Regions from separate parts of the Streptomyces sp. NPDC050636 genome, predicted to be linked through region 1. Evidence: riboswitches for the same ligand, from Rfam matches in the RefSeq annotation. Region 1 holds a riboswitch; each other region holds the start of a gene.
What was found. Region 1 has a riboswitch for cobalamin ahead of metE (5-methyltetrahydropteroyltriglutamate--homocysteine S-methyltransferase). Riboswitches for the same ligand answer to the same signal wherever they lie in the genome.
Positions count from the first base shown of each region.

Region 2: another riboswitch for cobalamin. It lies ahead of AB0I10_RS26310 (CoA-acylating methylmalonate-semialdehyde dehydrogenase); the one in region 1 lies ahead of metE (5-methyltetrahydropteroyltriglutamate--homocysteine S-methyltransferase).
Region 3: another riboswitch for cobalamin. It lies ahead of AB0I10_RS32715 (CbtB-domain containing protein); the one in region 1 lies ahead of metE (5-methyltetrahydropteroyltriglutamate--homocysteine S-methyltransferase).
Region 4: another riboswitch for cobalamin. It lies ahead of AB0I10_RS31380 (cobalamin biosynthesis protein); the one in region 1 lies ahead of metE (5-methyltetrahydropteroyltriglutamate--homocysteine S-methyltransferase).

Region 1 covers NZ_JBFAIP010000020.1:37,275-39,467, forward strand. Annotated here, with positions in the region: gene metE (5-methyltetrahydropteroyltriglutamate--homocysteine S-methyltransferase) at 1-933, opposite strand, end outside; cobalamin riboswitch at 1,104-1,321, opposite strand; gene AB0I10_RS17845 (short-chain fatty acyl-CoA regulator family protein) at 1,760-2,193, shown strand, end outside.
Region 2 covers NZ_JBFAIP010000044.1:25,419-27,611, forward strand. Annotated here, with positions in the region: gene AB0I10_RS26310 (CoA-acylating methylmalonate-semialdehyde dehydrogenase) at 1-1,040, opposite strand, end outside; cobalamin riboswitch at 1,240-1,426, opposite strand; gene aceA (isocitrate lyase) at 1,789-2,193, shown strand, end outside.
Region 3 covers NZ_JBFAIP010000080.1:15,658-17,850, forward strand. Annotated here, with positions in the region: gene AB0I10_RS32710 (histidine phosphatase family protein) at 130-723, opposite strand; cobalamin riboswitch at 825-990, shown strand; gene AB0I10_RS32715 (CbtB-domain containing protein) at 1,034-1,252, shown strand; gene AB0I10_RS32720 (CbtA family protein) at 1,268-2,038, shown strand; gene ribA (GTP cyclohydrolase II) at 2,168-2,193, opposite strand, start outside.
Region 4 covers NZ_JBFAIP010000072.1:14,787-16,979, reverse strand. Annotated here, with positions in the region: gene AB0I10_RS31385 (hypothetical protein) at 1-423, opposite strand, end outside; cobalamin riboswitch at 628-784, shown strand; gene AB0I10_RS31380 (cobalamin biosynthesis protein) at 926-1,939, shown strand; gene AB0I10_RS31375 (cobyric acid synthase) at 1,936-2,193, shown strand, end outside.

The DNA.
Region 1 (2,193 bases):
GTCGTTGATCCAGACGTTACGGCCGTTGACGACGCCCGCGACCAGGCGCTTGCCGGGCAGTCCGCCGACGGCCGCGAGATCGGCGAGGTTGGCGGCCGCGGCGCCGGTGAAGTCCAGTGCGAGACCGTCGACGGGCGCCTTGGCCAGCACCGGCAGGGCGTCGCCCAGACGGTCGAAGTAGGCGGCGACCAGCAGCTTGGGACGGTCGGCGGGCGCGCCGAGGTCGCGGTAGGCACGGGCGGCGGCATTGAGCACGGCGGGGGAGCGGTCCTGCACCAGCGCCGGCTCGTCCAGCTGCACCCACTCCGCGCCGGCGGCCCGCAGATCGGCGAGCACCTCTTCGTACACCGGCAGCAGCCGGTCGAGCAGCGTCAGCGGGTCGAACTCGGCGGCGACGCCGGGCGCGGGCTTGGACAGCAGGAGGTAGGTGACCGGGCCGACCAGGACCGGGCGGGCGGCGAGGCCGAGCGCGAGGGCTTCACGGAGCTCGCCGACCTGCTTGGCGGAGTCCGCCGTGAAGACCGTGTCCGGCCCCAACTCCGGTACGAGATAGTGGTAGTTGGTGTCGAACCACTTGGTCATCTCCAGCGGCGCCACGTCCTGCGTGCCGCGGGCCATCGCGAAGTAGCCGTCCAGCCGGTCGGCGGCCACCGCGGCGCGGTGCCGGGCCGGGATCGCGCCGACCATCACGCTGGTGTCCAGGACGTGGTCGTAGTACGAGAAGTCGCCGGTCGGCACTTCGTGGACACCGGCCCCGGCGAGCTGCCGCCAGTTGCCGCGGCGCAGTTCGGCGGCGGTGCTGCGGAGGGCGTCGGCGGTGACGCGGCCCTTCCAGTAGCCCTCGATGGCCTTCTTCAGTTCCCGGTGCTGCCCCTGACGGGGGTAGCCGTGCACGGTGGCGCGTGCTGCCGCGGCTGCGGACTTGCTGGTCACGGAACTCTCCTTCGCGAGCGTGTCTCCATACGAACCCGGGACGGGTCGAGGACGCGAAAGACCGCGAAGGTCAGCACACCGGGCGGACCACCGCGCGATGGCGCCGCGCGTGCCGCCTGTATGTACGCCGACCCGCCCTCGAAGGTCACCGAGATCTCCGCGCACGATTCGGTCGCGCGCGGGCAACGGGCAGGTCTTCGGACTCGCGGGCACATCCGCCAAGGCGGACACCTACTGGCCGTCGCTTCCCAGACCCGGACCGGGCCCAGTGCGTATGACGGCGTTCGTTCCCACTCACCGCTGCGGGGCAGTCCCGGAATTCCACCGGGTTCCCTCTTGCGACGCGCCTGCCTGGCGGGCAGGGCGAACCAGTTGCACGGCCAGCCTAGACGAAGTCCGAAGTGCCGTCTGCCGGACGGGTGCGAGCAGCCTCAGCCACTGCTCGCGCCCGTCCCGCACCCGCCGGGGCGCACCCCGCCCCGGCGGCGAACCCGGGTCCCTCAACCCGGGCCGTGCATCAGGTGGCCGGTGGAACCGGCGTGTGCTGCGTGTGAACCATGCGAAGGTGCAACAGCTGAGTGCCGCTTCTTCTGGGCGACGGCCCGCCGCATCCTCGGGCATGTGGAGTGCTGAGCGATCTGCCGGGGTTGTCGGAGTCCATCGGGCTGCAGGTACGACTCTGGCAGGGGTGCCCAGTGCCGGCAAGCGTGGCGTGATGCCAAGTTCTGCGCATCTTCTCCGCCATTTTTGCCAACATTGCCAATCCTGGTGCACCGGAGATGACTTATGCTGCGCACAGATCCAGCGCACGGCCGGAGGGGGCCTGGTGAGCAAGACATACGCGGGAGCGCGGCTGCGCCGACTGCGCGAAGAACGGCGGCTGAGCCAGGCCGAGTTGGCCCGGACACTCGCCATCTCGCCCAGCTATCTCAACCAGATGGAGCACGACTCCCGGCCGCTGACCGTGCCCGTACTGCTGCGGCTGACCGAGGCGTTCGGCGTCGACCCCGGCTTCTTCTCCGCGCGCGACACCGGCCGCGTCCTGGCGGACCTGCGGGAAGCCCTCGCCGACGAGATGGCCGCCACCCGGGTGTCGCCCGCCGACCTGTCGGAGCTCGCCTCCCGGCTGCCCGCCGTCGCCGCCGTCCTCCTCGACCTGGGCCGCCGCAACCAGGCCCTGACCGAGCGGCTCGCCGAGGCCGCGGAGCACCGTGGCGCTCCCGACCAGGCCATACCCCGCTCACCGCACGAAGAGATCCG
Region 2 (2,193 bases), on a different contig from region 1:
TCTGCGCCTTCGTTGACGCCGATGTCGACATAACGGCGTACCCGGTCGAGGGCATCCCGGCCGACCAGAGGCCCGAAGTCGGCATCGGGGTCGTCGGAACGGCCGATGCGCAGCTGCCCGATGCGCTCCTTCAGGCGTTCCACCAGGGCGTCGGCGGTGGTCTCGCCGACAGGGACGGCCACGGAGATCGCCATGCAACGCTCCCCCGCCGAGCCGTATCCCGCGCCGATCAGGGCGTCGACGGCCTGGTCGAGGTCGGCGTCCGGCATCACGATCATGTGGTTCTTGGCTCCGCCGAAGCACTGGGCTCGCTTGCCGTGCGCGGCGGCGGTGGCGTAGATGTGTGCGGCGATCGGCGTCGAGCCGACGAAGCCGAGCGCGCCGACCCGCGGGTCCGACAGCAGAGTGTCGACCGCTTCCTTGCCCCCGTTGACGACGTTGAGGACGCCTGGCGGAAGCCCCGCCTCCAGGAACAGCTCGGCGAGCCTGAGCGGTACCGAGGGGTCGCGCTCGGAGGGTTTGAGGATGAAGGAGTTGCCGCAGGCGAGGGCGGGGGCGGCCTTCCACAGGGGGATCATCGCGGGGAAGTTGAACGGGGTGATGCCGGCGGTGACACCGATGGGCCCGCGCAGGGAGTGGACGTCGATGCCGGTGCCGGCGTTGTCGGTGAACTCGCCCTTGAGCAGATGCGGGATGCCCGCGGCGAACTCGACGACCTCCAGGCCGCGTTGGAGGTCTCCGTGGGCGTCGGCGACGGTCTTGCCGTGCTCCGACGACAGCAGCCGGGCCAGCGACTCCCGTTCCCCTTCCACGAGTTGCAGGAACTTCAGCAGCACGCGGGCGCGGCGCTGCGGATTCCACTCGCCCCACTCGCACTGGGCCGAGGCGGCGTCGGCGATCGCCGCCTCGGTCTCACCGCGGTCGGCGAGCGGGACGCGGGCCTGCACCTCGCCGGTGTTGGGGTCGTACACATCGCCGTAGATCCCCGAGGTTCCCGGGGTGTGTTTGCCGCCGATGAAATGTGCCAGTTCACGGACCATGAAAGCCTGCTCTCGTCAGGTGAGATCCGGGGATGGCGCGCCGGCCCGGCACGGACACCGGGTGGCGTGCGTGCGGGGCGGCGCGAGAAGCGCAGGGGCTGGGTGGCCGTCAGTCGTCGGCGGTCGGTACCCGTCGGATTCGCCGGCCAGGGGCGTGGGTGCACACCGGTGCCATGCGTGTCTGCTCCATCCTCGTGGACAACACGGAACGTCCCGCGGCCGGTATCCTGACTCCCGGATCAGTACACGCTCCCCGGCCTTCCCGACGGACTTCTCCGTCAGTGGCCGGTCTCTTTCGGGGAGCGCATTCCCCGGTCACAGTGGCGGGACCGCGCCGGAATCACACCGGCTTCCCTGCACCGCGGGCCTTGTCCCCCGAACATATAGTTGGACGTCCTAGTAAGTCCACCCCGCCGCGTCCGCGCAGCAGAACATCGCCGCTCCGCACCTTCGCAAGGTTGGCAAAGACGGGCGGGAAGATACACAAAACTTGGCACACTTCCCCGCTTGATGGCACTCAGTGCCGGTGCCAAAGTCTGAGTACGGCCCGCCGGAACCGGCGACCGAAGCGGAACACCGGGCACGATTCACGCCCTGATGTCGGAGAACCCGGCCGTTCCGGACGGAAGTCCGCGCAACATTGCTCACCCTTGATCGCGCAGGGACCTCCGGCGGGCCGCATCCGAATACGGCACTCAGTGCCACATTCGCAACTTTGACGAGATACAGGCAGACCCGGGAGACGGTCATGGCACAGGCAAGCACGACGACGGCCGCAGAGCTGGCGCAGCGGTGGGCTACCGACCCGCGCTGGAAGGGTATCGAGCGCACCTACACGGCCGAGGACGTGGTGCGGCTGTCGGGCAGCGTCCGTGAGGAGCACACGCTCGCCCGGCGCGGCGCCGAGCGGCTGTGGCGGCAACTGCACGAGCAGGACTACATCCACGCGCTCGGTGCGCTGACCGGCGGTCAGGCGGTGCAGCAGGTCAAGGCCGGTCTCCAGGCCATCTACCTGTCCGGCTGGCAGGTCGCCGCGGACGCCAACCAGGCCGGCCACACCTACCCCGACCAGAGCCTGTACCCCGCCAACTCCGTGCCGCAGGTGGTCCGCCGGATCAACAACGCGTTGCTGCGCGCCGACCAGATCGCCACC
Region 3 (2,193 bases), on a different contig from region 1:
GGGGCCGCGCACCTTTATTCTGCACTTATGTCGCCTTTATGTGTAGATGGTGGAGGCGGCAATTTTCCCGGCAGCGGTGTTGTCGCGCACCGCGCCCGCAACCCCTTACCCCCGACCTCGCCCACGGCCTCATCCACTGCCCTCTTCACGGCCTCCATGGCCCAGCGACCGACCCAGCCCCAGGTTCCAGCGCCCGCTGCGACCGCTCAGCTCGGTCGCGGTCAGCGGGGCCACATCCAGCCGCCAGAACGCCTCCATCGGGAGCCGGAGGGCACACACCGTGGCGGCGCGCACGACATCCGGCTCCACTACGGCGAGCACGCGCCCCGACTCGGCGGCCACCCCCGTCAGCCAGGCCCCGACCCGGTCGCAGAGCTGCCGCAGCGATTCGCCGCCATGCCCCGCGAAGCCGGGATCCGAGAGCCAGGCGGACACCGCCTCCGGCTCGGCGTCGGCCACCTCCGCCAGGCTCCGGCCACGCCACCGGCCCATCGCACAGCCCGCCGGCGCCGGCATGGGCTCCGCCGGCAGCCCGAGTTCCTCGGCCGTACGACGACACCGCATCGACGGCGAGACCATGATCCGGTCGGCGCCCGGCAGCGTTCCGGCGGCGGTCCGGGCGCGGCGCAGTCCGGCCTCGCTCAACGGACCGTCGTCGTCGAAGCGCACCTCGCGCTGCGCCAAACCCGCGGCCGGTGAGATCAACGTCACCCGAGTTGTCATGCACTCTTCCCCAGCTCTTTCCGGACATCCACAACAGATCGCCCACCAGGGGAAGTTGACCGGCCGATGCGCCCTGTCCTGCGCCCCTCCGCCCCCTGTGCGGCCTTGGCCATGTGGCCGGTTCGCGATACCTTCCCGATGATATTGACGACGACATGACGGAAGCCGGTGGGATCCCGGCGCGGTCGCGCCACTGTATGTCCGGTTTTGACTCAGCCCAGCAGGGCCGGGACCGGGCAAGCCAGACCCGGCATGTCGTTACGCACTCCATCTACAGGGACGCGAGTTCCCCTTCTCAGGAGGTCCTGCCATGGCTCAGACCATCGCTCCGCCGGCCGCCGGCACCATCACCCCGGCCCCGCTCCCCCTCAAGGCGCTCGCCCCCTGGGCACTGTTCGTCGGCGTCCTGATGCTGGTCCTGCTGTACTTCATCGGCGCGGAGCAGGGTGCCACCTCGGTGTTCTCCGGTACGGACGTTCACGAGTGGGTCCACGACGGACGCCACCTGCTCGGCTTCCCCTGCCACTGATCGGACGCCGCACCCATGAACTCCCTCACCATCAGAAATCTTCTGGTGCGCGGCATGCTCGCCGGTCTGGCGGCCGGTGTCCTCACCCTCGTCGTCGCCTACTTCCTGGGCGAACCGCAGGTGGACGCCGCGATCGCGTTCGAGGAAAGCCACAGCCACGGCCATGAGCACGAGGTGGAGGCCGTCAGCCGCGGTATGCAGTCCACAGCGGGCCTGGCGACCGGCATCCTGGTCTACGGCGTGGCGCTGGGCGGTATCGCCGCCCTGGTCTTCTGCTTCGCACTGGGCCGGATCGGCCGCTTCAGCACCCGGGCCACGGCCGTCCTGGTGTCCGGCGGGGCGCTGCTGGTCTATCTCGTACCGTTCCTGAAGTACCCGGCCAACCCGCCGGCCGTCGGCGACCCCGACACCATCGGCCAGCGCACCGCCCTGTACTTCCTGATGATGCTGCTCGGCATCCTGCTGGCCGTCGGCGCGACGATTCTCGGCCGGCGCCTCGCTCCCAAGCTGGGCAACTGGTACGCCACGGTCGCGGGCGGCGCCGCGTTCGTGGTCGCCATCGGGATCGCGTACGCCTTCCTGCCGGCCTACGACAATGTGCCGCACGGATTCCCCGGCACATCGCTCTGGGAGTTCCGGCTGTCGACGCTCGCCGTTCAACTGGTGCTGTGGACCGCCTTCGGGCTGATCTTCGGTCATCTCGCGGAGCGCGTCGTACCGGCCAAGGAAGCCGCGGCTGCCACTGAGGCCAAGGCCGAGACCGAGGCCGCACCGGCGGCGACCTGACCCGGCACGCGCCGGAACATCGAGGAAGGCCCCGCGACGCCGATCGCGGGGCCTTTTTCGCTGCGTGGCCTTTCTGCTGCGAGACCGTTGCAAGACCATTTCGCTGCGGGGCCTTCCTCACTGCGCTCGTCAGAACAGGCCACGGACGCCGTCCA
Region 4 (2,193 bases), on a different contig from region 1:
CTGCCGGGTGCTGCCGCCCTCGTCCGCCGGGCCGCCGGGGTCGGGGGCTTGGGGGGCCTCGCCCGGCCGACCCGCGTCACCGATGACGACGACGGCGGGCTCCTCGCCTTCGGCGCGTTCCTCTCTGCGCCGCCGCAGCCACTCCCGCAGGGCGATGCTCAGGCTCTTGGTGAGCTCCGCGGCGACCGCGCCGACGATGACCAGGATCAGGTCGTCGACGCCGACGGCCATGTCCCCGAGGTCCGTTTCGTCCGTGCCGTGCGTCGCGTCCGCCGGCGCCGGCCGCACCGTCCAGTCGTGTCCCTGGTGCCGCAGCCATGGCTCGCGCTCCAGCCACGCCTTGAGATCCTCGATGTCCTGGTGCGGATTGTCCGTGCCCGTGATCCGGATACGGATCTCCTGGCGGTCAGCGCTCTCCGGCATCCCCCGGCCCCCTTCCGGCGGCCCCATTGCCCACCGTGCAACAGATACTGACGTGAGATCAGGGACCTGGGCAACCCTCCGTGACACGACCACCACCCTGTGGCGTTGACCACACCCTCCACCACAGGGCTGCGTCGCAGGTCAGGGGTGAGTTGACGGGCATTCGCGGGGCGTGGTGGACTGCCCGGGCCATTCGGCGACAGTTGAGGAAGTCCGGTGCGAATCCGGCGCGGTCCCGCCACTGTCACCGGGGAGCGTTCCTCCAGCGAAGGTCACGGTCCGCTTCGCGCCTGCCCGCAGGGCAGGGTGCGTACGGACTGGAAGGCCGGGGGAAGCGCCGATCCGGGGAGCCAGGAGACTCTGGTCGCCGACACGTCGAGCCAGGGCGCGGACCCTGAGTGAGGACATACCGCCATGCCCGGCCACAGTTCGAGATCTTCCCTGACTCCTGCCCCAAGTGCCGTCGCAGCGGCCCTTCGAGGCCTGACGGCGGTCTGATCCGGTGCGCGGCGAACACGCGACGTACGCGTGCGGCGCGGTCCTCGGTTTTCTCGGCGATCTGATCGCGGCGGATCCCCGGCGCGGGCATCCGGTGGCCGCGTTCGGCCGGGCCGCGGGCGCCGTCGAGCGCCGGCTGTGGCGCGATCACCGCGGGTACGGAGCGGCACATGCGGTGCTGTGCGCGGGCGGCGCGGCGGTCGGTGCCGCGGCGCTGCAACGCGCGGTACGGGGTTCCGGGCCCGCCTCCGCCCCCCTGCGTACGTCCGCCCGGATCGCCCTGACCGCGGCCACTGTCTGGGCCGTGCTGGGCGGCACCTCGCTCGGCCGGGAGGCGCGGGCCGTCGGCGGTGCGCTGACGGCGGGTGACCTGGACGTGGCGCGGGAGCGGCTGCCGCATCTGTGCGGGCGCGATCCGCAGGCGCTGGACGGGCCGCAGATGGCCCGCGCGGTGGTGGAGTCGGTCGCGGAGAACACCTCGGACGCGGTGGTGGGTGCCCTGGTATGGGGCGCGTTGGGCGGTGTGCCCGGCCTGGTGGCGTTCCGGGCGGTGAACACCCTGGACGCGATGGTGGGCCATAAGTCGCCGCGCTACCGCCGGTTCGGCTGGGCCTCGGCGCGGCTCGACGATGTGGCCGGGTGGCCCGGCTCCCGGCTGACCGCCGCGCTGACGGTGCTCGCGGGCCCCGGCCGGCGCGGCGCGCTGCGGGCCTGGCGGGCCGACGGCGGCGCGCATCCGAGCCCCAACGCGGGCCCCGTGGAGGCGTCGTTCGCGGGTGCGCTGGGCATCCGGCTGGGCGGCACGCTGGCGTACGGCGGGCGGGTCGAACACCGTCCGGTGCTCAACGGCGGGGCGCCGCCGCCCGGCGTACCCGATATCGAGCGGGCGGTCCGGCTCTCGCAGCGGGTGAGTGTGCTGGCGCTGGCGACAACGGTCGCGGGGCGGCTGGCGGTGGGCGCGGCGCTGCGCGCGGCGCACCGTGAGCCGGGTTCCCGGCAGATGAGGAGGACCCGGTGAACGGGCGGTTCAAGGCGTCCGGCGGGGCCGTCGGCGGTGGCCTGTTGGTCGCCGGTACGACGTCCGACGCGGGCAAGAGTGTGGTCACGGCGGGCATCTGCCGCTGGCTGGTCCGGCAGGGCGTCCGGGTGGCGCCGTTCAAGGCGCAGAACATGTCGCTGAACTCGTTTGTGACGCGCGAGGGCGCCGAGATCGGGCGGGCCCAGGCGATGCAGGCCGCCGCGGCGCGGGTGGAGCCGACCGCGCTGATGAAC